Regions from separate parts of the Arthrobacter sp. E1SS-5 genome, predicted to be linked through region 1. Evidence: riboswitches for the same ligand, from Rfam matches in the RefSeq annotation. Region 1 holds a riboswitch; each other region holds the start of a gene.
What was found. Region 1 has a riboswitch for cyclic di-AMP ahead of ACIGJD_RS03905 (M23 family metallopeptidase). Riboswitches for the same ligand answer to the same signal wherever they lie in the genome.
Positions count from the first base shown of each region.

Region 2: it holds a riboswitch for cyclic di-AMP, as region 1 does, so the genes downstream of both, ACIGJD_RS03270 (aggregation-promoting factor C-terminal-like domain-containing protein) here and ACIGJD_RS03905 (M23 family metallopeptidase) in region 1, are expected to answer to the same signal.
Region 3: it holds a riboswitch for cyclic di-AMP, as region 1 does, so the genes downstream of both, ACIGJD_RS10965 (LysM peptidoglycan-binding domain-containing protein) here and ACIGJD_RS03905 (M23 family metallopeptidase) in region 1, are expected to answer to the same signal.
Region 4: it holds a riboswitch for cyclic di-AMP, as region 1 does, so the genes downstream of both, ACIGJD_RS20210 (glycoside hydrolase family 16 protein) here and ACIGJD_RS03905 (M23 family metallopeptidase) in region 1, are expected to answer to the same signal.

Region 1 is NZ_CP172703.1:813,748-821,196, forward strand. It holds gene ACIGJD_RS03875 (helicase-associated domain-containing protein) at 1-1,899, opposite strand, end outside; gene ACIGJD_RS03880 (hypothetical protein) at 1,910-2,143, opposite strand; gene ACIGJD_RS03885 (cold-shock protein) at 2,371-2,754, shown strand; gene ACIGJD_RS03890 (DUF3027 domain-containing protein) at 2,761-3,321, shown strand; gene serC (phosphoserine transaminase) at 3,457-4,587, opposite strand; gene ACIGJD_RS03900 (iron-dependent transcriptional repressor DtxR) at 4,910-5,611, shown strand; cyclic di-AMP (ydaO/yuaA leader) riboswitch at 5,751-5,962, shown strand; gene ACIGJD_RS03905 (M23 family metallopeptidase) at 5,973-6,794, shown strand; cyclic di-AMP (ydaO/yuaA leader) riboswitch at 6,923-7,100, shown strand; gene ACIGJD_RS03910 (C40 family peptidase) at 7,171-7,449, shown strand, end outside.
Region 2 is NZ_CP172703.1:662,027-669,475, reverse strand. It holds gene ACIGJD_RS03285 (bifunctional glycosyltransferase family 2/GtrA family protein) at 1-1,329, shown strand, start outside; gene ACIGJD_RS03280 (ArnT family glycosyltransferase) at 1,326-3,458, shown strand; gene ACIGJD_RS03275 (ArnT family glycosyltransferase) at 3,465-5,558, shown strand; cyclic di-AMP (ydaO/yuaA leader) riboswitch at 5,729-5,889, shown strand; gene ACIGJD_RS03270 (aggregation-promoting factor C-terminal-like domain-containing protein) at 5,895-6,635, shown strand; gene ACIGJD_RS03265 (glyoxalase superfamily protein) at 6,816-7,232, opposite strand; gene upp (uracil phosphoribosyltransferase) at 7,277-7,449, opposite strand, start outside.
Region 3 is NZ_CP172703.1:2,363,107-2,370,555, reverse strand. It holds gene ACIGJD_RS10970 (protein adenylyltransferase SelO) at 1-237, shown strand, start outside; gene ACIGJD_RS10965 (LysM peptidoglycan-binding domain-containing protein) at 349-1,185, opposite strand; cyclic di-AMP (ydaO/yuaA leader) riboswitch at 1,189-1,360, opposite strand; gene ACIGJD_RS10960 (TraR/DksA family transcriptional regulator) at 1,652-2,011, shown strand; gene ACIGJD_RS10955 (DNA alkylation repair protein) at 2,008-2,538, shown strand; gene ACIGJD_RS10950 (DUF1810 domain-containing protein) at 2,560-3,003, shown strand; gene ACIGJD_RS10945 (glucose 1-dehydrogenase) at 3,040-3,933, opposite strand; gene ACIGJD_RS10940 (metallophosphoesterase family protein) at 4,078-4,584, opposite strand; gene ACIGJD_RS10935 (DUF1918 domain-containing protein) at 4,658-4,849, shown strand; gene ACIGJD_RS10930 (NUDIX domain-containing protein) at 4,902-5,417, shown strand; gene ACIGJD_RS10925 (endonuclease/exonuclease/phosphatase family protein) at 5,437-6,114, opposite strand; gene ACIGJD_RS10920 (thioesterase family protein) at 6,272-7,075, shown strand; gene ACIGJD_RS10915 (PadR family transcriptional regulator) at 7,149-7,449, shown strand, end outside.
Region 4 is NZ_CP172703.1:4,329,427-4,336,875, forward strand. It holds gene ACIGJD_RS20200 (single-stranded DNA-binding protein) at 99-674, opposite strand; gene rpsF (30S ribosomal protein S6) at 745-1,050, opposite strand; cyclic di-AMP (ydaO/yuaA leader) riboswitch at 1,428-1,577, shown strand; gene ACIGJD_RS20210 (glycoside hydrolase family 16 protein) at 1,582-2,697, shown strand; gene ACIGJD_RS20215 (glycosyltransferase) at 2,831-4,057, shown strand; gene ACIGJD_RS20220 (lipopolysaccharide biosynthesis protein) at 4,054-5,541, shown strand; gene ACIGJD_RS20225 (aminoglycoside phosphotransferase family protein) at 5,578-6,588, opposite strand; gene ACIGJD_RS20230 (nucleoside/nucleotide kinase family protein) at 6,585-7,449, opposite strand, start outside.

The DNA of each region.
Region 1 (7,449 bases):
CTGGCCCACGTGCAGCCTGCCGTGCCGGGAAGCGGTGTCCTCCACCAGGTACTCCAACGGCTGGGGAACCGCCGTGGCCGAATGCTCCCGGAGGAACGCCAGCAGGCCTGCGGCGTCATAGCCGCGGTCCAATGCGCGCTTGACCGACTCCGCGGAGAACCTGTAAATGGTGGCAGGACCCTGCCCCTCGGCGTCGGCCATCACCAGAAGCTGTTCCGTCAGCGCAGGGGAGAGGTATCCGGGAGCAACCGCGGTCAGGTCAGCCTGCAGCAGCACGTGGTTCAGGGCCGCGGGCAGGTGTTCGCCCAGAATGGCCAGGGCGGCGTCGGGGCGGTCCTCCGCGAAGGCGCTCCCCAGCTGGCTCAAGGCCCCAGAGCCCACCAGGCCCAGCATTTCTGCCTCGGCGAGGACGCCCCGGATGAGGGAACTGAACCGCCGGGCCATCCGCGGCTGGGACCATTCGGCGCGCTGCAGCACCGCCGCGGCATCAAGGACGGGCGCGCCACCATCGCCATCTTCGGCTTCGCGCGTCAGCTCAAGCAGGATTTCCAGGATCCGCTTGCGAACCACCGGGGCATCGGGGCGCTGCGCCCCGGCGGACAGTGCGGCGATGGTGGTGCCGGAGGCCGGGCGGGCGGCCGCCGCACCGGGCGCTGAATTGACGGGCTGGCCCACCATGGAGGGTACGCGCTCGCTGGCCAGCCAGGCGTTCACCAGCCACAGCCATTGTTCCTGCCGTGGAAGGACCAGCCACTCCAGCTCCGGCGGCTGCACCCATGATGAGGAATCGACGTCGAGGCGGATCAGCCCGGCCAGGCCGCACAGCTCCAGCAGCCGGCCCACCGCGCCCTGGTCAACGCGCAGCTGTTCGGAGAGCCGTCGCAGCTCGCGGACCCCCACGCCCCCGCTCCGCAACGTGGCCAGCGGCTGCGCCCCCACCGCGTGCAACAGTTCGGAGACCAGCCGGAGGGTGTCCGAAATAGCACTCAGTGCTGCATTCCTCCGCAGCGCAGCGGTGGTGCGGCCGAGCTCGGCAACCGGAGGGGCAAGGGTGAAGTCGTTGATGATGGCCCCGCCGCGCAGGGCCAGCCCCACGCTGTGCGGCAGCTCCACGTGCGCCGCATCCAGCGGCACCAGCAGCCCGCGTGCAAGGAGCCAGTCCACAGGCCCGACGTCGGCCCCTTCCGTGGTGACCGAGGCTTTCCGTTGCGCTTGGGGGACGGCGCCCATGGCCCAATTCCGGAACTTGGCGAGCAGCGCCGTCGTCCGCTCCGGCGCCTTGGCCAGGATGTCCCGCAGGGCTTCCGGGGACGATGTCCAGTGCTGAAGTGCCAGCGCTGCCTCCATGGGAGTGGTGGCGCCGTGGATTGGGAAACCGCTGCGGTGCAGTTCGGCGACCAGCTGGACCGCCCGCTGGGCGAAGGCCGGCTGGAGCCGGACCAGCTCCGTGTAGCTTCGGCCCAGCCCCGCCGGGTAGATGCCCACCACGTCCTTAAGCGCGCCCACCGGCAGGAAGAAGTGCTGGCCGGCGGCCGGGGCAGGGGCGCCGTGCGGGGGAGCGGCCGGGTGGACCAAGGCAAGCTCCTGCAGGGTGCCGATGATCTGCTCAACAACTGCAAGCGAGGAACCGCTGATCAGTTGGTGCAGGCCTTCGGCCGAGGCGCTGTGCCCTGTGTCGGTGTTGGTGCAGAGATGCAGGGTTTCCAGGACCTGCATCTGGGGCCGGTTCAGCCGCTCGAGGGCGCGCTGGACGCTGACACGGGAACTGGCGCGCGCCGCCAACGCCGCGAAGTCCGGAACCGACGGGGAAATGAGGTCCGGCCGCGCGGCGAACAATGCGCGCAGCGAATCATCGCTGCGTGCCTCCAGTTCCATGCCGAGCGCGCGAATGAGGGACATCAGTCCAACGTTACCGCCGCCCGGCCTTTCCCGCTCGCCGGCGGGCGGCAACGCCGTCCAGGACCACCAGGAGCATCAGGATGAAGGCCGCCGGGAGGCCGTACAACGCAGAGTAGGTTACCCATGTGGGTGCCACCGACCCGGCGAAGGCAAGCGCCATGACCGTCCCCACGGCGATGAGGGACAGCACGGCAATAACAGCGGCGAGGACCATCAGCGGCCGCCGGTAACGCGAGGGAGTCATGGACGTAACGCTACAGCGGCAGCATGGGCGCGGTTAAACACTTCCGGCGCCCTTGCGCCTGGGGCGGAACAGTGCTGCAGGAAGCGTAATCAGGCATTCGGCAGGATAACCTTGAAGGATACAGACCAACGCGGTTTGCGCATGCCATACCTTGAACCCGCACAACAATGCGGATGCGGTGGCAGGCGGCCGCGTCTCATGACAGCAGAACGAAGAAGGTTGATTACGTGCCTACCGGCAAGGTCAAGTGGTATGACAAGGACAAAGGCTTTGGGTTCCTCGCGGGCGAAGACGGCCAGGAGGTCTTCCTGCCCAAGTCGTCGCTGCCCGAAGGGGTAACGGAGCTGAAAGCAGGCACCCGGGTGGAGTTCGGCGTGGCGGACGGCCGCAAGGGTGCCCAGGCCCTGGGCCTCCGGGTGCTGGACAAGACCCCGTCCATTGCCAAGGCGAAGCGTCCCAGTGCCAAGGACCTGGCCCCGCTGGTGCAGGACTTGGTGACCGTCCTGGACAACCTGTCCGGGACTCTGTCCAAGGGTAAGTACCCGGAGGGCAACAAGGGCAAGGCCATTGCCGCCGCCCTGCGCAAGGTTGCCGACGAGCTGGACGTTTAGGCGCCCATGAATCCCCAATCTGAACAGCCGGGCGCGCCAGTGCAGGAGCAGGCTGCCAAGACTCCGCCAAAGCGCAAGGCAGGCGTGCCCGTATGGCGTACCGGCAAGCCTGACGCTTTCCTGGCCGCGGCTGTTGACGCGGCCCGCACAGCGGTGGAGGGCATCACGCCGGCCGCCACCATCGGGGCCCACCTTGCGGCCAAGAGCGAGGGCGACCGGCTGGTGACCCACCTGTTCGAGTCCCGCCTGGCAGGTTATGCGGGCTGGCAATGGTACGCGGTGCTGACCCGCAACTCGCGTTCCAAGGTGGTCACCGTGAACGAGCTGGGCCTGCTGCCGTCCGAGGATTCCATCCTCGCCCCGGAGTGGGTGCCGTGGGCCGAACGGGTCCGCCCCGAGGACGAACAGCCGCAGGAGCCTGAGGTTGGCGGGCACGACGCGGACGCCGGCGGGCCGGTAGCGCAGGAGCCGGAAGCCCAGGAAACAGCGGCAGGCGACGCTGGCCCGCAGGAATCAGGGCAGCCAGGGGAACCGGCGGACGACGACGGAGCGCAGGCAGGAGCCTAGCCTCACCTTCGCCGGGAAACCGGCCCCGCCCTCTGCCGGGCACAACGAAAACGGCGCCGTCCGGGACAAACCCGGGCGGCGCCGTCGTACGTTAAGCGTGCCTGCCGCTGGACAGGGCCTAAGTGTCGTTAGGGCCTACTTGCGCAGCTCGCCCACAACGTAGTCGACGCTGGAGAGCAGGGCCGAGACGTCGCCGGGCTCGATGGCAACGAAGGTGGCGATGCGCAGCTGGTTGCGGCCCAGCTTCCGGTAGGGTTCGGTGTCCACGATGCCGTTGGCACGCAGGATCTTGGCTACCGCCGCGGCATCTATTGATTCGTCAAAGTCGATGGTGGCGATGACGTTGGAGCGCTCCTCCGGCTTGGCCACGAACGGCGTGGCGAAATCAGAGGCCTCGGCCCAGCTGTAGATGCGTCCGGCGGAATCGGCAGTGCGTGCGGCAGCGAAGTCCAGGCCGCCATTGGAATTCAGCCACTGGACCTGGGCGTCCAGGGTCACCAGCGTGGACAGCGACGGCGTGTTGTAGGTCTGGTTCAGCCGCGAGTTGTCGATGGCGGTCTGGAGGTCCAGGAAGTCCGGGATCCAGCGGCCGCTGGCCTTGATGCGGGCGGCCCGTTCCAGTGCTGCGGGGGAGAACAAGCCAAGCCAGAGCCCGCCGTCGGAGGCAAAGTTCTTCTGGGGCGCAAAGTAGTAGACGTCGCTCTGGGCAACGTCCACGTCCAGGCCGCCGGCCGCCGAGGTGGCGTCCACCAAAACCAGGGATCCCTCGTCGGCTCCGGAAACCCGCTGGACCGGGGCTGCCACGCCGGTGGAGGTTTCGTTCTGCGGCCACGCGTAAACGTCCACGCCGGCCTCGGCCTGTGCCGCGGGACGCGTGCCGGGCTCGGACTTGATGATCGAGGAGGCTTCCAGGAACGGGGCCTTGTTGGTGGCCGCAGCGAACTTGGATCCGAACTCGCCGAAGGAGAGGTGCTGGGCCTTCTTCTCCACCAGGCCGAAGCTGGCGACATCCCAGAAAGCAGTGGAGCCGCCAACGCCAAGGACAACCTCATAGCCCTCAGGGGCACGGAAGAAGTGGGTCAGTCCTTCACGGACAGACCCCACCAGGTTCTTGACGGGGGCCTGGCGGTGCGAGGTGCCCAGGATGGTTTTGGATGCTGCGGCGAGGGCATCGATCTGTTCCTGCCGGACCTTTGACGGGCCGGCCCCGAACCGTCCGTCCTTGGGCAGGAGGTCGGCGGGAATCGTGATGCTGGTGTCGCTCACAGGTGCTCCAATTCGGCGGGGACGAACGCTTTGGTCCGGACGGGCGGGTTGTGGTGGCCGGCAGCCGGGCGGCGGCTGTGCCATAGGCCTTTCCCATTCTGCCTGAACAGCAGCGGCGGGCGGGAACCGGCAGCCGCAAAGTCCAGACACTGAGACAACGCGCCGCGCGTGCAAGTGTTCCGCGTATGCACCCTGATGGTGCCCCTGGGCCGCGGCTATTCGGACAAAGTCAAAATAGGCTAAGCTTTCCCCCGGACTACCTCGCGGGAAGAGGCGATACGGTGGGACAAGGCAAGGTACTGCGCCCGAGGAGCTGAGCTGGATGACGGATCTGATCGACACTACGGAGATGTACCTCAGGACCATCCTGGAGCTTGAGGAAGAAAACATCGTTGCCCTACGGGCCCGTATTGCCGAGCGACTGCGCCACTCCGGCCCCACTGTGTCCCAGACCATCGGCAGGATGGAGCGCGACGGGCTCGTTGTGGTCTCCGGCGACAGGCATCTGGAACTCACGGACACCGGCCGCAAGCGGGCCACCGAAGTGATGCGCAAGCATCGGCTGGCCGAACGCCTGCTGGCCGACGTCATCGGGCTGGACTGGGCCTACGTCCACGACGAAGCCTGCCGCTGGGAACATGTGATGAGTGAGCGGGTGGAACGGCGCATCTACGAGATGCTGGACCACCCCACCGAGTCCCCGTATGGCAACCCCATCCCCGGCCTTGCCGCGCTGGGCGGCCAGCCGGGCCCCGGCTTTGGTGACGGTGCCATCAGCCTGCTGGAGGCGATGAAGAGCTACGGGCCTGCGTCGGGCGTGACTATCAGCCGCCTCGCGGAACCGATCCAAGTGGAGCCGGAACTGCTGGCGCAGTTGGACGAAGGAGGAATCCGGCCCGGCGCTGCCGTGACCCTGGAACATGTGGGCGATTACATCTCGGTGCGGGTGGCCGGGATTGAAGGAGCGCTGGAGCTTCCGCCCGAGGTGGCCGCGCATGTCTTCGTGGCCATCAAGCAGGGGTGAAGCGGGACTTCCATACCCCGGGCCTGCCCATCCACGCAAAGATAACGGAATTGTTACCAAGGGTCTTAAGCCCCTATAGTAGAACCAGTCGTTGAAACTTAAGCGTTACCTGATCCGGAGCCGAGCTCTGCCAGCGGATCAGGTGCACGAGTCGTTACTGGCAGAGGCGGGGGAACCACAACCGGCAGCGGGGGACTGCCTTGGGGTGAAGTCCGTCAGCAGCAAGCCTCTCCAGTGAAGGATTCTTCCGGGAATACCCCTGCGCAGAAGCTTGCCCTTGGCGGGCCGGGTCTTTGATCTCTCTGACCCGAATCCGACAGCTAACTCCGCAGGCTTTTCCAGAGAGGAACCCTTCTTGACCATGCAGACCCCCCGGGGACGCCGCCGTGCTGCCGGCCCCCCTTCGGCACCGCGGGTTGTCGAAGCTGCCGCAGCGGAGCGTCCCCGCGACCTCCATCGCGACGCCCGCCGCCGCCGGGGTCCGTTCCGCCAGATGACGGAGTTTGCCGCCGCCAGCGGCATAGGCCAGAAGGCCGGCATTGCCCTTGCGGCCACCGGCCTGGTGCTGACCGTGACAGTGCCCGCCACAAGTCCCGTTATGGCCACTGACGCCGCCGGCAGCGCCCCGGTGGCAGCCTCCTCCGTCACGCCCCAGCCCCAGATTTCCGCCGATATCGGTGCCCAGATCGACTTCAGTCGCTCGGCAGTGGTGACCCAGGCGGACCCGGACGGAAAGCTGAAGCAACTCCTCAGTGCGCAGTCGGCCGGCTCCGTTACGCGCGCCGCGTCAGCCGGCACCCTGGCCGCACCGTTGGCCTCCCTTGTCACCGCTTCCCCCTTCGGTTACAGGGTCAGCCCCATTACCGGGGGCTCGGGTGACTTCCACCGGGGCCAGGACTTCGTGGCGCAGTGCGGGACCTCCGTCCTGGCGGCCGCCACCGGCACCGTGACCTTCGCGGGCTGGCATCAGTTCGGCGGCGGAAACCGGGTGGTCATCGACCACGGAAACGGGCTGGAAACCACGTACAACCACCTGTCATCCTTCAACGTCAAGGTGGGCCAGACCGTGTCCCGCGGGGACGTTGTGGCCCTGAGCGGCACCACCGGCGCGTCCACCGGCTGCCACCTGCACTTCGAGGTCCAGGTCAACGGCGAAGTGGTCGATCCCATGGGCTGGCTGTAACCGAATGATTGTTTACTCTCAGATCGCCGTGACCCGCCGTGACCTGAATGTGACATTGAAGCAAAACTGCTGTACCGTCTAACTCGCGTCAACTTTTCCGAAGTTGACGCTCTTGAGTGGATTGCCTAACTCTGCCACCGCTCAAGGTCCGTTCGCATTTCATCGTCTGGCAGGGGCGGGGGAACCAATTTCGGCCTTCATTCAGAAGGCCTTGGGGTTAAGTCACAAGCTTCCCAGGAAGCAGCGTGGCCGGGTGACTCCCATCCGAATCCGACAGCTCACCTCGCAGGCATTGGGAGAGGCTACCTTCGTGTCTTCACGCCATAATTCTGCGCGCCACCGTGCGCAAACGGTTCGCACCAACCCCTTGGATGCCGTGTCCAAGGCCGTGAGTGCAAATGCCGGGACCGTAGGCCGCCAGGCTGCCGTTGTGGCAGCCGCGTCGGGCCTCATCCTGAGCATGGGCCTGCCGGCCACCGCTGCAGACACCACTGCCGGTGTCTCAGCTTCCACCGAATCCGGTTCGGCCCAGACGGCCCTCGCCGTCACCGCTGCCCCCACGGCCACGGTTTCCTTCGAGCGTCCCGTGGTCAAGACCACCGCTGCTCCAAAGGTGGAAGCGGTGCGTACCCAGTCCACCGACACGGCAAACGGC
Region 2 (7,449 bases), 150 kb from region 1:
CTTCCATCCCGCGGGCGTGCCGTACGCCGCGCGCCCGTCGACACCAGGACCGCTGTCCCCGTCCTGGATGTCACCATTCCCGTCTTCAACGAGGAACGCGACCTTGAGGAATGCCTCCGCAGGCTCCACAACCATCTGCACGATTCCTTCCCGCACAGCTTCCGGATCACGGTGGCGGACAACGCCAGCACAGACGGGACACTGAAGATCGCCGAACGGCTGGCGCGTGAGTTCCCTGAGCTCGCGGTGGTCCACCTCGACGAGAAGGGCCGCGGGAATGCCCTGCGCAAGGTATGGCTGGCGTCGCCGTCGCCCGTCCTGGCGTACATGGACGTGGACCTGTCCACCGACCTTGCCGCCCTGCCCCCTCTGCTGGCACCGCTGATCTCGGGGCACTCGGACCTGGCCATCGGCACCCGCCTCACCCGCAACTCCCGCGTTGTCCGCGGCCCCAAGCGGGAGTTCATCTCGCGCAGCTACAACCTGATGCTCCACTCCTTCATGGGTGCCCGGTTCAGCGACGCCCAGTGCGGCTTTAAGGCCATCCGTGCCGACATCGCCCAGCAGATCCTGCCGTACACCGTGGACAATTCCTGGTTCTTCGACACCGAGCTCCTGGTCCTCGCCGAGCGCTGCGGACTGCGGGTCCATGAAGTTCCCGTCGACTGGGTTGACGACCCGGATTCAAGTGTGGACGTGCTCCGGACGGCGCTGGCGGACGTCCGGGGCATGGCCCGGCTTACCCGGGACCTGGTGTACGGCCGCATCCCGGTACCGGAGCTGCGCGCCGCCCTGGCGCGGGGTCCGCTGCCGGCGTCGTCGCGGGAAGACGAACAGACCCGCGGCAGCAGCCTGTTCGGCCAGTTGGTCCGGTTCGCCGTGATCGGGGCCGCCTCGACCCTGGCCTACCTGCTGATCTTCCTGTTCTGCCGCGGCTTTATGGACCCGCAGCTGGCAAACTTCCTGGCGCTGCTGATCACGGCGGTGGCCAACACCGGAGCGAACAGGCGCTTCACCTTTGGCATCCAGGGCGGCAATCCGGTCCGGCACCACTTCGAGGGGCTGATAGTTTTCGGCATTGGCCTGCTGCTCACCTCCGGAGCGCTCGCCCTTGTGCACAGTACGACGACGCCCGACCGGTGGGCGGAAGTGCTCACCGTAGTGGCGGCGAACCTTGCGGCCACGGCAGTCCGGTTCCTGTTGTTCCGGCTGTGGGTCTTCCGGGACCGGACGACGCCCCCGGTACCGGCCGGTCCCGGCAGCACCGGTTCCGACGCCACTGCTGAAAACATCACGGCAACCACTTCCACAGAAACGGCAGCATCATGACCTCCACCATTTCCCCGGCAGGCGCAGGCTCCACCGCCGTACCCCAGCACCCAGCCGCAGGCCCTGCCGAAACAGCGAACCCGGTACCGCGCAAGCCAATGCCGCGCTGGACCCGCCACGCCTTCGGCAACCAGGCCCACTGGGTGCGGCCCTCCGCGGCGGGGCTCCTCGCAGCCACGGCCGTCCTGTACCTGTGGAACCTTGCAGCAACCGGCTACGGCAACTCCTTCTACGCCGCGGCCATCCAGGCCGGCACCAAGGACTGGACCGCTTTCCTCTTCGGCTCGCTCGACGCCGGAAACGCCATCACCGTCGACAAGCCGCCCGCGGCACTGTGGATCCCCGCGCTCGCTGGCCGGATCTTCGGCTTCTCGCCGCTGAGCATGCTGGTGCCGGAGGCACTCATGGGTGTGGCCGCCGTCGGGTTCCTCTACCTGGCCGTGAAACGAGTTTCCGGACCGGCGGCTGGGCTGCTGGCAGGCGGCGCCCTGGCGTTGACGCCGGTGGCGGCGCTCATGTTCAAGTTCAACAACCCTGACGCAATGCTCACCCTGTGCCTGGTCCTGGCGGCGTACTTCACCACCCGTGCCATCGAGCGGGCCGGCTGGAAGTGGCTGGTGGCGGCCGGAGCGGTGATCGGGCTGGCGTTCCTCACCAAGATGCTCCAGGGTTTCCTGATCGTCCCGGCGCTGGGGCTCGCCTACCTGTGGGCGGCGCCCACCTCGATCGGGCGCCGCATTGCCCACCTGCTGGGCGCCCTGGGCGGAATCATTGTGGTGGCCGGCAGCTATGTGGCGCTCTTCCAGCTCACTCCCGCTTCAGAGCGCCCGTACATGGCCGGCTCCACCACCAACAGTTTCCTGGAACTGACCTTCGGCTACAACGGCCTGGCCAGGATCACTGGTTCCGGCGAAGGCATGCCCGGCGGCGGAGCGGGAGATGCTGCAGGTGCGGCAGGTGGGCCCGCTGGCTTCGGCGGCGGCAACTCCGGGTTCGGCGGGGCTGCCGGCCTGCTGCGGATGTTCGGGACGAGCTTCGGCGGCGAAGTGTCATGGCTGTTGCCCGCTGCCCTGATCCTGCTGGTGGCGGGCCTGTGGTTCACCCGGCGTGAAGCCCGCACTTCCCCAAGCCGCGCGTCCCTGATCCTGTGGGGTGGCTGGCTCCTGGTCACTGCGGGTGTCTTCAGCTTCATGAGCGGCATCGTCCACCCCTACTACTCCGTTGCATTGGCACCGGCCATCGCGGCCCTGGTGGGCATCGGTGCAGTGGAGCTCTGGCGCGGCCGCGCATACTGGCCTGCCCGCATTGTCCTGGCGGTGACCGTCCTGGGCACCTCGATCTGGTCCTCCGTCCTCCAGGGCCGCGACGCATCATGGCTCCCCTGGCTGCGCGTGGCGGTCATCATCCTCGGTGTCCTTGCCGCCGCGGCAATCCTGCTCCGCCTCGACGCGCTGGGCACCGCCGGACGGTTCCGACGCGCCGGGGCCGCCGCCGTCGTCGTGGTATCCCTGCTGGCGGGCGGGCTTGGAGCAGGTGCCTGGACCGTGGCCACTGCTGCTTCCGCGCACTCAGGCTCCATTCCGACGTCGGGGCCCGCGGGCTCGGCGGGCGCTTTCGGTAACCGGGCCGCAGGCTTCCGGGGCGACCGGACCGACGGCAGGAACTCCGCCACGGACTCTGCCACCGGAACCGACGGACTCGATCCCATGAATGGCTTTGGCGGTGCACCGGACGGCGGCGCGGACGGTGCCGGTGGTCCCGGTGGTGCGGGCGGTCCCGGTGAAGGAACCCCCGATGCCGCTGTGACTGCCCTGCTGAAGGCCACCAGCACAAAGTGGTCGGCGATCGTCTCCGGTGCCAGCCAGGCGGCAAGCCTGGAATTGGCCACGGACACCAACGTCATTGCCTTGGGCGGCTGGAACGGCGGCGACCCGTACCCCACTCTGGCCGAGTTCCAGGACATGGTGGCCAAGGGCCAGATCGGCTACTTCATCGAGGGTGGCGCCGGCGGCATGGGCGGAGGGCGCATGGGTGGCCGGGGCGGCAACTCCGAGGTGGCCGCCTGGGTCCAGGCCAATTTCCAGGCCCAGACCGTGGGCAGCTCAACCGTCTACCAGCTCACCAAGTAGGACACCATGGCCAGCCAGCACACCATCCCTGTAACCACCGCAGTCCGCACTGGAGGGAATCCGCTGGTGCGCCGGGAGGGGTTCGCCCTCCGCGACGGCGAGGCCTTTCGCCGGCGGCTGGAACTTGCAGCTGTGCTGGCCGGTACGGCCGTGCTGTACCTGTGGAACCTCGGGGCGTCCGGCTGGGCCAACGCGTTCTATTCCGCCGCAGCCCAGGCCGGATCGCAGGACTGGGCAGCGTGGTTTTTTGGTTCCTCCGACGCCGCGAATGCCATCACGGTGGACAAGCCGCCGGCCTCCCTGTGGATCATGGGGCTGTCAGTCCGCATCTTTGGCCTGAGCTCCTGGAGCATCCTGCTCCCCCAGGCGCTGATGGGGGTTGGGGCTGCCTGGCTGCCGTATCTTGCGGTGCGTCGGGCCGCAGCGCCGGCCGCCGGTGAGGTTCGGCTCGCGCACCGGGCAGGACTGCTGGCGGCGGCAGTCCTTGCCCTCACCCCGGTGGCCACGCTGATGTTCCGGTTCAACAACCCGGACGCCCTGCTGGTGCTGCTCATGACTGCCGCCGCGTACGGGGTCCTGCGCGCAGTCCAGGAGGACCGGCTGCGCTGGCTCCTGCTGGCCGGGGTTTTCCTGGGCTTTGGGTTCCTGGCCAAACAGCTGCAGGTCCTGCTGGTGGTTCCCGGATATGCCCTGGCCTACGCGGTGGCAGGCCCCTCCGGGATGCGGCGGAGGCTGCTCCGGCTGGTTGCCGCGGCGGCAGCCATGGCAGTTTCCGCCGGGTGGTGGCTGCTGGCCGTGGAACTGACCCCGGCGGACATGCGGCCTTACATTGGCGGGTCGCAAAACAACTCCATCCTGGAACTGACCCTGGGCTACAACGGGCTGGGCCGGTTGACGGGCGACGAAACGGGCAGCGTAGGCGGCGGCAACGGCTGGGGTGTTCCGGGCCTGTTGCGGATGTTCAACAGCGAGTTCGGCGGGCAAATTGCGTGGCTGCTGCCGTCAGCCCTCATCCTTGCGGCGGGGCTGATGTGGGTGGGGCGACGGGCCCCGCGGACAGATGCCGTCCGCGCTTCCGTCATCATTTGGGGTTCGTGGGTCCTGGTGACGGGCCTGGTGTTCAGCTTCATGGCCGGCATCATCCACCCCTACTACGCGGTGGCACTGGCGCCGGGCATTGCGGCGATGGCCGGTTTGGGCAGCGTTCTGCTGTGGCAGCACCGCCGGGAGGCCGCTGCCGGCAGCTTCCTGGCTGCAGCGGTGGCCACGGCAGCCCTTATGGCCTTCTACCTGCTGGGAACCACATCCGCCTACGGCCCATGGCTGCGCTGGCTGGTGCTCGCCGGAGGTTTGGCTGCCGCAGCAGGTATCGGGCTCAACAGGTTCCTGCGCTTGCGTTCCATGCAGCGGACGACGGCGGCCCTCGCCATCGCTGCGTCGCTCGCCGGGCCGCTGGCTTACTCCGTCACTACAGCGGCGACGGCACACAGCGGGGCGATCGTGAGTGCAGGGCCAGCCTCCGGCTTCGGCGCAGGCGGACGCGGGCCGGGAGGCTTCAGTGCGGCCGGCCGAAACACCTCCGGACGGGGCACGGGGCAGGGCCCGCGGCAAAGCTTCCCCGGACAGGGCTCCCAGCAGGCCAACCCCGGCGGGCCCGGCGGGACAACCCCAGGCGGAGCCGGGGTTACTGGCGGGACAAGCCAAGGCGGAGCCGGGTTTGCAGGCGGTCCCAGGGGCGGCATGGGCGGTCTCCTCGGCGCACCCACCCCGTCGGCGGATCTTGTGGCCGCGCTCAAGGACGGCGCCTCCAATTACACGTGGGCAGCAGCGGTAGTGGGCTCCAACAATGCCGCCGGGTACCAGCTGGCAACGGAACTGCCGGTGATGGCGGTGGGCGGCTTCAACGGCACCGACCCCTCCCCCACCCTGGCGCAGTTCCAGGACCTCGTGAGGCAGGGAAAGATCCACTATTTCATCAGCGGCGAAACCATGCGGTCCACCTCCGGTTCGGATGCTGCCGCCCAGATCGCGCAGTGGGTGTCGGAGAACTTCACTCCGCAGAGCATCGGCGGCACTACTCTCTATGTCCTCGGAAGCTAACTACAGGTTCTGGTGTACGCAAAGTAACGATCGGAACTGACCCCCCGAGCAAACAGGCGCGCAGGAGATAGTGACATCCGTTACCTAAATGTGACATTGACGCGCTTTTCCTGTACCGTCGATTGGGTGCGGCTCCCGTTCGGGCCGCATATCCCGGGTTGACGCCAAGCTCTGCCGCTTCCCCGGATTCCGATTGAGCAACGGCAGAGGCGGGGGACCCACCGTCCCGGGCAATGAACGCCCTTGGGGTTAAGCACGTACGTGATCTTTCCGTGCGGCCGGATGCCCTCATCCGAACCCGACAGCTAACTCCGCAGGTGTGAGAGGCGATCAATCATGTCCAAAAACACGGCAGAACCACGCCTGCATGCCAAGGCTAAACACCGGGCAGAGCAGCAAGCAGCTACAAAGCCCGCCAAGAAGACCACCTTCGGCACACGGGCCGGGATCCTCGCAGCATCCTGCGCGGTGCTGGTGGGGGTAGGCGCGGCAGGCCAGGCGACCAGCAGCATGACTCCGGTGTCATCCACCGATTCAAACTCTTCCACGGCAGCGGCCGACGCCCAAATGAGCATCGAGAAGAGCGAAATCCGTTCCAACCCGGCAGCCTCGGTTCCGCCTGCCATCAGCGTGGCACCCCAGGCAGCGGAACCAGCCCCCGCACCTGCACCGGCAGCCCCCGCAGCAGAAGCCCCGGCCCCGGCGCCCGCACCGGCACCGGCGCCTGCTCCTGCTCCTGTTCCTGAGCCGGCACCCGCCGTCGCGGTTAATGATCCGGCCGGTGCCCAGGCGTATGCCGCCGGCCAGCTGGCAACCTTTGGCTGGGGACCTGACCAGATGCAGTGCCTGCAGACGCTGTGGACCAAGGAGTCGGACTGGACCACCACGGCCACCAATCCCAGCAGCGGGGCCTACGGCATCGTCCAGTCCCTGCCTGCCGAGAAGATGGCCAGCGCCGGTGCCGACTACCTGACCAACTACCGCACGCAGATCAACTGGGGCCTGGATTACATCAAGAAGAGCTACCAGTCCCCCTGCGGCGCACTGAACTTCCACCTGGCGCACAACTGGTACTAGGCACCTCTCCCCTGGCGCCAGCGCTTGAAGAGGGAACCACCCACTGAATCTCCCCACCTTTGGGGGCGCACGACGGCGCGTCCCCGGCCACCCGCCGTCGCACGCCTTGTTGACGGGGCAAAGTTGGGGAATTCCAGCAAACCGCGGGCCGCATCATCACGATGCGGCCCGCGGTTTGCTTTAACTGTTGCCTTGCCCAGCGTCCTGCGCGCTGTTGTCCTGCCCCGTGTTCCGCCAGGGGATGTACTGGACGGCCCACTTGTTGCCGTCCGGGTCGGCAAAGTAGACGAAGTGGCCCCAAGGAAGCACCTCGATGTCACTGACGTCCACGCCATTGTTCTTCAGGTGGTCGTGCGCTTTTTGAATGTCATCGACCACCATCTGAAGGGTGGTCCCTGTGCCGGGAGGAGCGTCCAAAAGCCCCTCGCCCATGCAAATGGAGCAGGCAGAACCGGGCGGCGTCAGCTGGACAAAGCGGACGTCGTCCGAAGGCCGCTCGTCATAGTCCGCATTGAAACCCACCTTGTTGACATAGAAATCCTTGGCACGGTCAACGTCGGATACAGGGACAAAGACAAGTTCGAGTTTCCAGTCCATCCGCACAGGCTAGCGGTGGGACGTGGATTGAAAAAGGGTGAAAACTACCCTGCGATGCCGTAAAGCCGGTCGCCGGCGTCGCCCAGGCCGGGAACGATGTAGGACTTCTCGTTGAGCTTCTCGTCGATGGAGGCCAGGACGATGTGGACGTTGGCGTCGCCCAGTTCCTCTTCCAGCTTGGCCAGGCCCTCCGGGGCCGCCAGCAGGCAGATGCAGG
Region 3 (7,449 bases), 1.5 Mb from region 1:
CGGTGGAAGGCACTTAAACCAGATGCGGAGCTGATGGACAGGGTCAACCCGGCGTACATCCCCAGGAACCACCTTGTGGAGGAGGCGTTGGCCGCTGCCACGGACGGAAACCTGTCACCCTTGGAGCAGCTGCTGGAGGCAGTCAGCGACCCCTTCACCGAGCGGTCCGGGCTTGAACGCTACGCGGAAGGCGCCCCTGAAGACTTCGGCAACTATATGACCTTCTGCGGGACCTGACAGCTGCAGACGCGAAGGGCGGATGCAAGAGAAGGGCGGCAGCCGGTTTTACCGGCCGCCGCCCTTCTTGTTTAGTGCCTGCGCGGTTGCGCGCCTGCGGTTGTGCGAAGACTAGGCGACGCGGACCGCGGAGTAGCCGCCGAGCCAGCTGATGGAGTGCACCTCGGTGTCGTAGCCGTTCACGCCGCCGCTGACAACCTGGCCGTTGCCGGCGTAGACGCCCACGTGGCCGGAGGTGATGATCAGGTCGCCGGGAGCAGGAGCGCTTACCACGGTGCCGTACTGGAAGAACTGGGTGGGGGCAAGATCGCCCACGGACTTGCCCACCGAGCGCAGCGCCTTCTCAACCATGGCAGTGCAGTCCTGCTGCACGCCCAGCTGGCTGTAGGCGTTCGCCAGGATGGCAGCGCCGGTGCCCGTGCCGGTGGGGGCTGACACGGGGGTGGCCGAGGCGTAGGACATGTTCATGACGGTGTTGGCCGGAGCGGAGGCTGCAGTCTGCACGGGTGCTGCTGCGGGAGCCGGTGCCGCGGTGTAGCTTGCTCCGGGGATCTGGATCTGGTCGCCGGGGTAGATTACCGAGGACAGGGCCAGGCCGTTGGCGGACAGGACATCGTTCAGGCTGACACCGTAAGCCGACGCGATGGCTCCGAGGGTGTCGCCGGAAACAACGGTGTGAACGCTTCCTGCTGCCGCTGCCGGAGCGGCAACGGGGGCCGCAGGTGCGGAGTAGGCCTGCACGTTGGTCTTTTCAGTGGTGTCCGGGCCGGTGACACCGGCGTGGGCCGGGGCTCCGACGCCGAAGGCAATGCCGGACGCTGCAGCAACTGCCAGCGCAGGGCGGCCCAGCGAACGGGCCTGGGACTTGGCTGTCACGGCGAGGCCCTCGAGAACAATGGAGCGGGCCGGAGTTGCGCGGTGACGGGCAGGGGTGGAATTTTTTGACACGGTTGATCGCCTCTCCCATGCCTGCGGGGTGAGCTGTCGGGTTCGGGCTGGAGATACCCGGCCGGAAGCAACCCCGTTACGGACGGAGGCGCTATCGACTTAACCCCAAGGCCACAAGGTGGCCGCGGAAACTTGGTTCCCCCGTCCCTGCCAGCTGGAGCGGTTGTATCCCATGATCAGCGGCAGGGCTCGGCATACTGATGGGAATGTCCCGACTGAGAGGGACACCTGAAGACCATAACCCACATGCAGGGGCATTGTCACATTTGGATAACAGACGAGGTCCGGCTCTCGAATTACGCAAACGTGTGGATGTTACCGGCCGTCCTCGCCTGACGTCGCCTTATAGCCCCGGCATCCAGAGAGGTAACGCTACGGATACGGACCCGTGATGATAGTGCGGCTCCCTCATCGCAACCGGCCGTTTCCATACATCAGTCCGCCATTGGACCGCTAGGCTGTTTCCATGCCAGATTTCCACCGGTTCCGGGTGCTGCTCGAAGAGGAGCGGGCGCGGCGGCTGGAGCTGCTGCCGGCGCTGCGGGCTGATATCGCCGCGGCGAATTCGGCCCGGCAGGACTCCAATGTCGATGACGAGCACGATCCCGAAGGGGTCACGATTGCTTTCGAGCTTTCGCAGGCTTCGGCCCTCCTGAAGCAGAGCTCGGCCGGGCTTGACCAAATAGATGCGGCGCTGGCCCGCCTGGCCGCGGGGACCTATGGAACCTGCGCCGTGTGCGGGGAACCCATTGCCGAAGGCAGGCTGGAAGCCCGGCCGTGGACGCCGTTCTGTATCCGGCACGCCTCGTCCGGCCGGGGACGATGACCGGCCCGGCGGATGTGGTGTCCGCGGCGGTGGAGTTCGTTGACCGGACCCTCCAGAACGAGGGCGCCTGGTACCGTGCGGACGACGTCGGGAACCGGCTGGGCTGGGCGTTGGACTCTTATGGCTCCTCCATCGGCGCGGTGCGCGGCACGGTGCGCGACACGCTGCGTAAATTCAAGGACCTGGACCACGACGCCACGGTGATGCTTGCCTCCGCCCTGTGGGGACAGCCCAGGCCCGGCTCCCGTCCGGTGTTTGAGCGCAGGTTGGCGGCCGTTGTGCTGTTGCAGTCAAGGGTGCGCCTGCTCCGGCATTCGGACCTGACCCGGCTGGAAGGCTTCCTGCGTTCTGCCCAGGCGGCTGACCTGGCGCAACCCCTCCTTGCCGACGTCCTGGTGCCGCTGCTGTCCGGCCTTGGGGAGCGCGAGCGGCAGCGGGCCAGCGTGGTCCTGGCCCGGTGGCGGGACGACCCCGATCCGCAGCTTCAGGCAGCGGCAGCCGCCCTCGAAAACGATTTGACCCTTTGACCTCGAAACCGGGAGATCCACATGAACGAGCACTTTGACCTTGACCGTTTTGTTGCCGCTCAAAACAGCGCCGGAACCTACGACCAGGCGCTGGGGGAGCTGCAGGTCGGCAGGAAATCCGGGCACTGGATGTGGTTCGTCTTCCCGCAGATCGCTGGCCTGGGGCAGAGCGCAACGTCCCGCAAGTACGCCATCTCTTCACTCGCCGAGGCGCGCGCCTACCTGGACCACGAGGTACTGGGACCGCGGCTGCTGGAGTGCGCGCTGGTCCTGGCGAACCATGCCGACCAGTCCGCCGAGGACATTTTCGGCGGCATCGATGCCAAAAAGCTCCGGTCGTCCATGACACTGTTTCTCCGGGCGGCACCCGGAGAAACAGTGTTCAAGACCGTCCTGGCCCAGTTCTTCGACGGCCAGCCTGATCCTGCCACCGACGAAATCCTGGCCGGCCAGGCGGCTAACTGACCTTCTGTTGACGGTCCTGCCAGCCTGGCGCTCACGCTAGGGCGTGGGGCTGCCGCCGTTGACGTTCAGCGTCTCGCCCACCACGTAGCTGGACTCGGGTGAGGCCAGGAAGACGTAGGCGGGTGCCAGCTCCGCAGGCTGTCCTGCCCGGCCCAGGGGAGTGGACTGTCCGAATTCCGGCAGCTGCTCCTTGGGCTGGCCGCTGCTGACCTGCAATGGGGTCCAGATGGGCCCCGGCGCCACGGCGTTCACCCTGATCCCCTTGGGGGCCAGTTGCTGCGCCAGCCCCTTGGTGAAGTTGTTGATGCTGGCCTTGGTGGTGGCGTAGTCCACCAGGGTGGGGGACGGGTTGTACGCCTGGATCGACGTGGTGTTGACGATGGTCGACCCGGCCGGCATGTGCGGGACGGCGGCCTTCGTCACCCAGAACATGGCGTACACGTTGGTCTTCAGGGTGTGGTCGAACTGCTCGTCGGTGATGTCCTGCAGGTCCTCCTGGGCCACCTGTTTCCCGGCGTTGTTGACCAAAATGTCCACCCCGCCCAGCACGGCAACAGCCGTATCCACCAGTTCCCGGCAGGTCGCCGAATCCTTGAGATCGCCCGGCACCTTCACAGCCTTGCGGCCGGCGGCCTCGATGATCCCGGCAATACGGGAGGCGTCCTCCTCTTCCTGGGGCAGGTAGGAAAGGACGACGTCGGCGCCTTCCCTGGCAAAGGCAATGGCCGTTGCGGCACCGATGCCTGAGTCCGCGCCGGTCACGATGGCGCGGCGGCCTTCCAGCCGTCCCGTTCCCCGGTACGTTTCTTCGCCCAGATCGGCCTTGGGTGCCAGGTCGGCATCCAGTCCCGGCTCGGGCTGGTGCTGCTTGGGCGGGGAAATCTTTTCGTAGGCAGTCACGGGATTGCGGAAGGTGTACTGGTCAGTCATGGTGGTCCTCCTGTTCGTGCGGACTCGGGCTGTTTCGTCGCCCCGGAAACTGAAGCAAAACCCCAAAAAGCTAAGCATGCTTACGGTTCCCTAGCCTAGGCAATGCAACCCCGCCCTGCCAAGCGGCCGTTTGGGCCGGCCACGTCAATCCCGGCGCACTTCCACCAGCCTGACTTCCGCCAGCCGCCCGCCGTCCACCACCGCTTCCATAAACGTGCAGAAGGGCTGCCGGCGGCGGTCCGTGGGCGAGCCGGGATTCAGCAGCCGCAACCCGCCGGGCGACACCGTGTCCCAAGGGATGTGGCTGTGCCCGAACACCAGGACATCGACCTCCGGATACAGCGCTTCGCACCGTTGTTCGCGGCCCTTTGCCTGCCCTGTCTCGTGCACCATCGCAAACCGGACACCGTCCAGCGTGGTGGTGGTTGTCGCCGGAAGCCGCTGGCGCAGCTCCGGGCCGTCGTTGTTGCCAAACACCCCCAGCAGCCGCTTGCTTCGGCGCTCGAACTCGTCCAGCAGCGCCGCCTCCACCCAGTCACCGGCGTGGAACACCACATCGGCACTTTCGATGGCCCGCCACACCGGCCCGGGCAGGTCTTTGGCGCGCTTTGGCACGTGGGTGTCGGCGATGAGGACAAGGTTCAACGGCATATCCGCATCCTGCCATGGTGCCCTGTTCCCGTGCCCCCGGCAGTCGTAATCTGGGGGCTGGGAGGTGATTGCCATGGAGGCAGCCCAAGGCGACCGCATCGTGGTGCACGGAAGGACAGTGGGGTCCTCGGACCGGCACGGGGTTATTGTGGAAGTCCGCGGCGAGGGCGGAAGCCCGCCCTATGTCGTCCGCTTTGACGACGGGCACGAAACGGTCATGTATCCCGGCGGCGATTTCGCCGTCGACCGAGCACACAACACCTGACGGGTGGAGCGGCGGGACTGCGGCCGGCCGCACCACCTGTCAGACTGGGGGAATGGATCACTTTCCGTACTCCAGCACATCCTCCACCCCGCCGCCACGCTCCGGTCCACGCGACCCGGGCGACGCCTGGGTGGAAGGGGACCGTGGCCGGTACTGGGGCAGGTTCGGCGCAGCCGGCGTCCTGGCCTACGACCCCGCCAAGGGCGTGCTCCTGCAGCACCGCGCCGTCTGGAGCCACAACGGGGGAACGTGGGGGCTGCCCGGCGGGGCGCTGCATGAGGGCGAAGAAGCGGTGGAAGGCGCGCTCCGGGAGGCCTTTGAGGAGGCTGCGGTCCCGTCGGAGAGTGTGGAGGTGCTGTTCACCTCGGTACTGGACCACGGGTACTGGTCCTACACCACCGTAGTGGTGCGGGTGCTGGAATCCTTCGAGCCCGTCATCAGCGATCCCGAAAGCATTGCGCTGCTCTGGATCCCGGTAGCCGAGGTGGAGGCCCTGGAGCTGCATCCAGGCTTCGCGGCCGCCTGGCCGGACCTGCTGCCGCGACTGGATCCCGGGGAAGCCTGGTAAACCCGGACTGCGCCTTTTGTCAGTAGCCTTCGCCGTACTCGGCCGTCACCAGGATCGGCAGATGGTCCGAATTGCCGCGCGGCAGCGTCTCCACGCTGGCGATGTCCAGGCCCAGTGACGTAGCGAAATCGAAGTGGCCCTTGAACACCTTGTACCGGGTGTAGGTCCGCCTGTTGCTGAGGGACAGGGCGTATCCGGAGTTCTTCATGTGCATGTCAAGGTTCTTGGTGAAGAACGGGTAGTTGAAGTCGCCCACCATCAGGGTCATCAGGCCCCTGCCCATGCTTAGCAGTTCGGCGTGCGCCGCGTGGATCTGCTTGCGGCGCAACGAATTGGAGGCCGTGAGCGGGGCTGCATGGAAAGAGCCGATCACCAGCTCATGCTGCGTTTCGTTGTCCATCACCCTGGTGCCGATCAGCCGCTCATGGGCCGGGGCCAGCACCCTGTCATGCATGGACTTCTTCAACGCGAACGACTGGGTGTCCAGGGCAGTAAAACGGCTGCTGCGGTAATAAATGGCCAGCCCCAGCCGGTTGCCCTTGGTGGCGTCGGCGAGATGGAGGGGGCCCAGGGTTTCCGGAAGGTCGCTGGCATCCACTTCCTGGAGGCACAGCGCATCGATGTCATGGTTCCGTGCCAAGGCGAGGAGTTCGCCGCTGGCAGCGTGCTTGCGGAGGTTGTAGCTGATGACGCGCATGAAACACCTCTTTTGAGGGTTGCTGACAGGACCAGTTCCTTACTCTAGCCGGATTGCCGCCGCCATCCTCCAACATTTCGCCGGCCGCCCCGGCGCGCCCTTCACGCGAAGGATAGAGTTAGTGGCAATTCACTGAATGTTTCGTAAGGGGCCAGCCTTGACTGCAGACCTGCCCGAACTCGCCGAGGGCAACTTTTACTACCAGGACCTGGGAGAGGGCCGGTTCCGGTCCACCATCCACGCCCAGGGCGCCTGGAATGCCCATGAACAGCACATGGCACCGGCATCCGGCCTTCTGGCCGACGTCCTGGAACGGCACCAGCCCCGGGAAGACATGCGGATGGCGCGGATCAGCTACGAGATCCTTGGCCTGATCCCGGGTGGGGAGTTCAGGATCGACACCACCACACTGCGGCCCGGCAGGACCATCGAACTGGTGCAGGCCGAACTGGTGGCCGGCGGCCGCACAGCGATCCGCGCCACCGGGTGGCGGATGATGACCAGCGACACCGTCGAGGTGGCCGCCGTCGAGGACGCCACCATTCCGGGCCCTGACGAATGCAAGCCTTATGACGGCTCTGCCGTCTGGCCCGGTGGCTACATCCGGTCCCTCGAAATGCGGGTGGCCGAAGGGCACCGGCCAGGGGCCGGGAAAGTGTGGCTGCGCACCGAACATCCGCTCACCGACCGGGCCGACAGTGGGGATTTCGCGCGCCTCATGGGACTGGTTGACACCGCCAACGGCATCGCCGCCCGGGTTCCGCCCGGCAAGGACAGCTACGCGTTCCCCAACCTGGACCTGCAGATCCACATGTACCGCAGGCCTGAGGGGGAGTGGCTGGGGCTGGACAATGCCGTGTCGTTCGGCCGTGACGGGATCGGCCTCACGTCCACCGTGCTGCACGACCGGCAGGGCCCGTTCGGCCGCGCCGAACAGATCCTGACGCTTCGGAGGACGTGACCGGCAGCTATGGTGCCCTCCTGTATCGCTGAGTATCGTTGTATATCGTTCGCGATTGACAAAGGAGTTCATCATGCGCGCGTCATACCCTGCAGGCGGATTCGGTCCCGGTAATTTCGACGGGATGTGGCAGGCCGTCGAAGAGCTGAGGTCCAGGTTCGAAAAACGGGGTGGAACCCGTGCCGGGAAAGGCGAGGTGAGGGTAGCTGTCCTGGCCCTGCTCGCAGAGCGGCCCATGCACGGTTACCAGATCATCCGTGAAATCGAGGAGCGCAGCGGCGGCAGCTGGAAGCCCAGCGCTGGTTCTGTCTATCCCACCCTGCAGCTGCTGGCCGATGAAGGAACCATCAGCGCCGAGGAATCCAACGGCCGGA
Region 4 (7,449 bases), 890 kb from region 1:
GGATATTGATCCACGGGATGGTGGTGGTCCGACGGCGGCAGCTGCTTTGGGTGCGTTGCGCACCCTGGCAGTTCCGGCGCCGGGCCGTTGTTTGGGTTTTAGAAGGGAGGTTCGGAATCGGGGCCGTTGCCCCAGCCGCCTGCGTTGGATACACCGGGCGTGGCCCAGGGATCGTCCTGTGCAGCCTGCTGGTTGCCGCCGCCCCAGCCTCCGCCGGAGTTGCCGCCCTGGTTTCCACCAGAGTTGCCGCCTCCGAAGCCACCGCCGCTGTTGCCGCCGCCGAAGCCGCCGCCACCCTGTCCGCCGGAGCGCTGGGTGCGGTTGACCTTGGCGTTGGCGTAGCGCAGGCTCGGGCCGATTTCGTCGACCTCAAGCTCAATAACGGTGCGCTTTTCGCCTTCTTTTGTTTCGTAGGAGCGGCTCTTCAAGCGGCCGGTAACGATGACGCGCATTCCCTTGGTGAGGGATTCGGCAACGTTTTCGGCTGCTTCACGCCAGACAGCGGCGCGGAGGAACAGGGTCTCCCCGTCCTTCCACTCGTTGGACTGGCGATCAAAGGTACGGGGGGTGGAAGCGATGGTGAAGTTCGCTACTGCCGAACCGGACGGTGTGAACCGCAATTCCGGGTCATTGGTGAGGTTACCGATGACCGTAATGGTGGTCTCGCCTGCCATCTACTGCCTCCTTGTTCGATCCTGGGTGAAGAGTGCGTTTCCTGCGGGGTAAAGAATGAAGCCGGCTGAATTACTCAGCAACAACCTTCTGCTCTTCGGGGCGGGTGATCTTGGTGCGCATGATGGTCTCGTTAAGAGACAGCTGGCGGTCAAGTTCCTTGGCGGTCTCCGGCTTGGCGGTGAAGTTCACCACGGCGTAGATACCTTCGGACTTCTTCTTGATGTCGTAAGCCAGACGGCGACGGCCCCAGATGTCAACCTTTTCGATGGTTCCACCATCGTTGGTGATGACGTTCAGGAACTTCTGAAGCGACGGCTCAACGGTACGCTCTTCGACCTCGGGGTCGATGATTACCATCAATTCGTAAGGACGCATATGTGAACCCACCTCCTTTGGGCTAAGCGGTTACGGCATTTCCGTAACAGGAGGTTCATTTGCGATTCCATGCAATGCCTAGCCGCCGGAACGGAGGCAGGACGCAGCACAGACTTCAATATCCTAGTGCATTTGGACCCGATAGGCGATTCGCGCTTGACTCAAAGCTAGCCGGATGCTGCCGGGCGCGGGGATGTTCGGTGCTGCTATGTGGAAAACCGGCCCAGGGCCAGGCCGCTTCCGGCTTGAGGCACTTCCCACCTGCCGCCGCGTGAGTCCCGTTACCTAATTGTGATTTAAGCTCCGGATTCGTGTACGGTCGAGCGGGGGCCGCCCCCAGCCGGCCCCAATCCCGGATGACGCCCAGCTCTGCCGCTTCCGGTGATCCACCAAGTACCAGGCAGAGGCGGGGAACCCAAAGTCTCACGGGCCTGGCTTGCGCCTGCCCTGGGGTGAAGCCGCCCCTACGCGGCCGGATGCCTCATCCGAACCCGACAGCTAACTCCGCAGGCGTTGAGAGGTAACTTCCGCATGCCCGCACACCGCAACCACAGCGCCGACCCAGCGCCCCGTTATCAGAACGAGACAGTTTCCGGCACTCCCCTTCCTTCTTCCTCCGAGGCGAAACAAGGCCCCGCGCGGCGGTCCTGGCCCCTGGCTGCCGGCCTCGCCGCAGCGCTCCTCGGGGCGGCTTCCCTGGGCCTCGGCCTGGCAAACAGCACCCACCCCACGGATGTAGCCCGGGTGGCGAGCGCCTCCGACACCGGCAGTGGTGTCCCCGTAAACGATGTCCCCACGCAGGAGCCTTCAGTTGCTCCTGCCCCAGCCACGCCGGCTCCCGCACCCCCCACGGCCAGCGCTCCCGCGCCAGTCCCGGCGCCGCCCCAGGCCGCTGCCGTCCCGGAGCCACCGGCACGCGCCTCCGCGGCCACCCCCGAGGCTCCCATCGCCGTGGCGCCCGCCGCAGCCCAGCTCGCCAACAGCGGCGCGCCGATGCCCACCGGAGTGCCCGGGAACTGGACCCTGGCGTTTGCCGATGACTTCACCGGCGCCGGACTGGACACGGCCAAGTGGTCCGGCTGCTGGTTCTCCCCCGGCTGCGGAACCATGAACAAGGTCACCACCAGCCCCGCGAACGTCTCGGTGGCCAACGGAAACCTTGCCCTGGGCCTGGCATCCTCCACCTCCGGCGCGTTGGTGTCGACCAACCCGAAGGGCGGGGCAGGCACGGGCTTCCAATTCACCACCGGCTACGTGGAGGCCCGTATCAAGTTCCCCGGCAACGCAAATGGCCTCTACAACTGGCCCGCGTTCTGGACCACGGGACAGTCCTGGCCGGCCACCGGCGAGAACGACATCGCCGAGGTGCTGCAGGCCAGGATGACCGTTAATTACCATTCCACTTCCGGCTCCCAGAACCAGGGCGGCGTAGGCGGGAACTGGGCCAACGAGTACCACACATTCGGGCTGCACCGGATGGCAAACTCCTCCGATGTGTACTTCGACGGCGTCAAGGTCAAGTCCTACCCCACGAATGACGGAAACGCCCCGCAGTACATCGTGCTGAACGTGGGCGCCTCGTCAACGAACCCGGCCTACGGCCCCCAGTCCCAGATGCTGGTGGACTACGTGCGGGCCTGGCAGTAGCCAGCCACTCACCTATGTAATGAAGGACGACGGCGGGACCTCCCGCCGTCGTCCTTTCGCTTTTCCTGTGGTTTCCCTCAAGGTTGCCTAAAGCAACCCTTCCACGCCCAGTGTGATCCATTACACTCTTGCAATGAAGCTCCTGTACGTGACGGAAAGCGTGCCCAACCGGGACCCGGAACTGGGCGATGGAAGCTCCATGATTCCGCACGAGGTGATCCTCCACCTTCCTGCCGATGTTGCCGTCACGCTGCTGACGTTCTCCGGCCCCGTTCCGGTACCGGAAGACATCAGGAACCGGTGTGAAACGGTGTATGAACTGGCACCGCGGGAAGAACTTTCAGCCTTCGTGCGGTCCCTGGGCGGCCTCACCGGCTTGGGAAAACAGCGGCGCTCCACACCCTCCGCCCGCGCTGCAGCCGCCCGCCTGTCCGCCGGCCAGGACGCCACGCTCATCCATGGACCGCACGCCCTTTTCCTCTCCCACCACATCACCGGGCCCCTGGTGCTGCAGACGGTGGACCCTTGGTCCATCCGGGCCGGCATGGACACCGCGATTGCGCGGACCTTCCGGCCCGCCTACCGGCTGCGTGAAGAGTTGGCGGCACGCGCTGAACGGCATTTGCCGCCACGAGCGCGCCTGCTGACCGTCGGGGCCCAGGATGCTGCCGCGTGGTCCGCCAGGCTGGACAGGCCGGTCAGGAGCATCCCCAACGGAACGGAAGTGGCAACAGGACCCCGCCGGCGGGGGGACGTACCCGTGGTGTGCTTCGCGGGCAGCCTCAACTATGCCCCCAATGTGGACAGTGCCACCGTATTGGTTCAAAGGATCGCGCCCCAGGTGTGGCGGGAGGTCCCGGACGCCCGCTTCGTCATCGCGGGGCGCCGGCCCATACCCGCTGTGCAGGCGCTGGCCGGCCCACAGGTGGATGTCCTGGCCAACGTGCCCTCCATCCTGGATGTTTTCCACGGGGCCGACGTGGCAGTCTTCCCGGACGAGCACGGCGTGGGCATCCGGAACTCGGTACTGGAAGCCCTGGCAGCCGGGCTGCCCGTGGTGGCGACGCCGGTGGCCGCCAGGGAACTGCCCGCGCATCCGCTGCTGGCCGTTGAAGGCAGCACTGAGGCACTTGTCCGCAGGGTGGTGGAGCAACTTACCCATCCCCGGGCGGGGCAAGGGCCGCCGGAAGGACCTGGGCAGGGCACGCTTCGAGGCGGAACCACCGGAGGAGCCACCGGACGAGCCACCCCTGTCCGGACCTGGGAAACCGTCGCCGGGGAATACCTGGCGGAGGTCCGTGCGGCTGTTGCTGCGTCTTCCCCGGCCGGGGTACTCTCCCAACCGAACAGGCAACCGTGACATACGCGCCGGGGGAATTGGAACGCAAGGGCGTCCGGGGGGCCCTGTGGCAGGGCATGGCCTTTGCCTCCGGCAGGGTGATCGTGCTGGTCACCACGGTGGTGCTGGCGCGGCTCCTGTCACCTGCGGAATATGGCCTCGTTGCCCTGGCACTGGTGCTCATGGCATATGCGGAAACCATCGCTGACGCCGGCGTGGGGCAGGCGCTGGTCTATCTCCCCAGGACACCCGTCATAGCGCGCTCGGCACTGCTGCTTTCCGTTGCCCTGGGTGTGGGCCTGGCCCTGGCGGCGGTGCTCGCCGCCGACACCGTGGAGGACGTCGTTGGGCTCGACGGTGTGGCCCCGCTGGTGCAGGTCCTGGGCGTTTCAGTGCTGGCCACCGCGTGCGGTGCCGTCCCGGAGGCCATCATGCGCCGGGACCTGAAGTTCAGGCAGCTGACGGCGGCTCCGGTGCTCCGCGCCGCAACCATGGGAACGGTGACCCTCTACCTGGCCTTCACCGGCCACGGCGCCTGGTCGCTCGCCGTCGGAACAGCTGCCGGGTCCGTGGCCTACGCCGCCACCTGCTGGTTCCTGATCCGCCACGAGGCGCCCTGGCAGCTGTGGCGGGTGAGTCGCAGCGCAATCGGCGAGAACGTCCGCTTTGGCGCCCCCGTCGCCGGCAGCACCTTGCTGGCCAGGGCGATTTTCGACGTCGACTACCTGGTGATCGGCGTCATCCTGGGCGCGCAGGCCCTGGGCCTCTATACCCTCGCCTTCCGGCTGCCCGAAGCCTTGATCCTGAACGTCTTCTTCGTGCTCTCCACCGTGCTGTTCCCCCTGTATACCCAGGTCCGCGGGGACCGGCAGCGGCTGCGGGACGGGTACCTGAAAAGTGTCACGGTGCAGGCGCTGTACGGCATTACGGCGGGCGTGGGACTGGCCGTGGTGGCCCCCGTCCTGGTACCGGTCCTGTTTGGCCAGCAGTGGGAGCAATCAGTCACGCCGCTGGTATTCCTTGCGCTGTACGCGGCGGCCCGGTCCCTTGGCGCCGGCGCCAACGACGTCTACAAGGCCATGGGCAGGCCGGGGCTTTCCATCTGGATTTCCGTGGTCCGCCTGGTGGTCCTCCTCCCCGCGCTGATCTTTGCCACGCGCTGGGGCATTGTGGGGGTTGCCTGTGCCCAGATGGTGGTGGCTGTGGTCTTCGCGTTCGGCATGCAGGCGGTAGCCGCCAAAGTAATGGGAACCAGGATGCGCCGCATGCTCCGCTCCGCGGCACCCGGCCTGGTGTGCGGCGCCGCGGTGGGGCTGGTGGGCCTCCTGAACCTCGCGCGGCATGCGCTGGGGCCCGTCCCCACGCTGGCGGTCATGGTGGTTGCCGGCGTAGCGGTGGTGTACGCGGTGCTGCGGTTCGGCTACCGGGAGCTGCACGACGAGATACTCGGTCTGTTCAGGCGCAACCATGAAAGTTCGGGAGCGGCGGAAAGCCCGACCTCCTAGGGTTTCCTGCCCCCTGGGACGGGGAACTTGTTGCCCCTAAACGGCTTCCACCACGTGCCGCCACAACCAGAAGTCCCTGTCGGCCTGGAGGGTGGCGCGGACTTTTCCGTTCCCCTGTAAGGGATCCACCTCCGCTTCCTGGGCCAGGCGGTCGGCGAGCGTGGCCGTGGACCGGGCCCAGGTGGCGACGACCAGCAGGGGAAGGAGCGACTGGTCCACTCCCCTCATGCCAAGGTGGCGGGACAGCGGGTCGAGGGCCCACCCGCCCTGGCCGAACGCCTTGTCGAAGGCCGCCAGCTGGGCCTCCCTGGCGAACGCCTGTTCGCTGGACTCGCTGAGGTACTGGAGGTAGAACACCAGGTCATGCCCGGGCACGCCGTCGGTGAGGGACCGTTCCCAGTCCATGACCTGCAGGGCGCCGCCGGGCTTGATGAGCAGGTTGGGGTGGCTCAGGTCGCCGTGTTCGATGACGGCGGGCAGCTCCGCCTGGCGCAGGGGTGCCAGGAGTTGGTGGGTCCGCTCCACCAGTTGGCCGGTGAAGGCATCCCCCGCCAGGCCTTCAAGTGCCGCCAGGGGCTCGGCGACGGCGCGCTGGTACCAGTCGGTGTTGTCCGCGGCAGCGTGCGTGCAGGGAAGGGACGCCACAAACTCCGCTCCGGTGGCGACGGCGGACGGCAGGTCTGCGGCCACCGTCCGCGGATCAAGGGGCACGCCGGTCAACGCGGTTTCCACGAGGACCGTGAAGGGTCCCACGTCCCTGATCCCCACCAGGCGTGGAACCCCGCCGCCGGAGCTGTCGACGGCGGCCGAGAGTTGGTCCAGCATGCCGGCCTCACGACGCACACCACTGTTGTCGCCGGGCTGGCGGGGCACTTTCACCACCAGGGCGGGTTCCCTTTCCCGGGAGGGAAACACCAGGGCCACCACGTGCCGGGAGGTTGCGAAGCGCGGGGTCAGCAGCAGCGTCTCCCAGTTCTTCCCCAGGCCGTACCGGTCAAGGGCAAACTCGTCGAAGTGGTCCCGCAGGAACTGGTCCACGAAACTCATGGCTGCTCATTCCTTTCCGGCCGCCGGCCCGTGACGGTGCCCTCGGGAACCAGGAGGTCGAAGACGCGCAGCGCAAGGGCCATGCGTACCGCGGCTGCTTTCAGTGCCCCGAAACGCACGTCCTTCCGCAGGGCCAGGGTGTCCTTGATGGCCACGCCGGACTCCACCGGAACCAGCCTTGCGGTGCGCTCACGGTTGGGGGCATTCCAGTACAGGGCAACGTCCTGGTAACCGTGGCTCTCCAGCGTCCGTTTCCAGCCCCTCAGGGTGCGGGGACCGGAGCGCTGCAGCAGGGACCGGCTGGCCTCCACACAGATCCAGCCACCTGGTTCCAGCGCCATTCCTGCGCTTTCCATCTCGCCGGCGTTGGGCGAGGCCAGCAACACCACGTCACAGGTCCTGCCGCCGGGCCCGGTTCCGGGCAGCCGGACCGCATCCGGATCCAGCAACCGCAGCGCGGACTCTGCCTCAGGACCCACCTTCCCGGCGAAGCCAAGGGTCCGGGGCTGCAGGACGGGAAGCAGGAACCGCCAGTCCAGGAGCCGCCAAAGATGCAGGGACAGAGCCTCAGTGGCGCTGGGCTCCGTGGCGGGACCCGCCTGGGATGGAGGTTCGACGGCGGAGGCCTGCTGGGGAGGGCGATGCCGGGTTCCCTTGGCGGCAGGAGGGGAGAACGAGTCCCAGATGATGCCGGTGGCCAGGCGCTGCACAGCCTCTGCCGGCTGCGCAGCATCCACCACCCTGCTGCCGCGGAGCCGCCCGGCCAGCATGAGGTAGTCGTTCCGCCACGATTCCAGGAGTTCGGGGCTGTGTTCACCCTTCCGCGCAAACATGACTGCGCCGGGCACATCCAGCACCAGG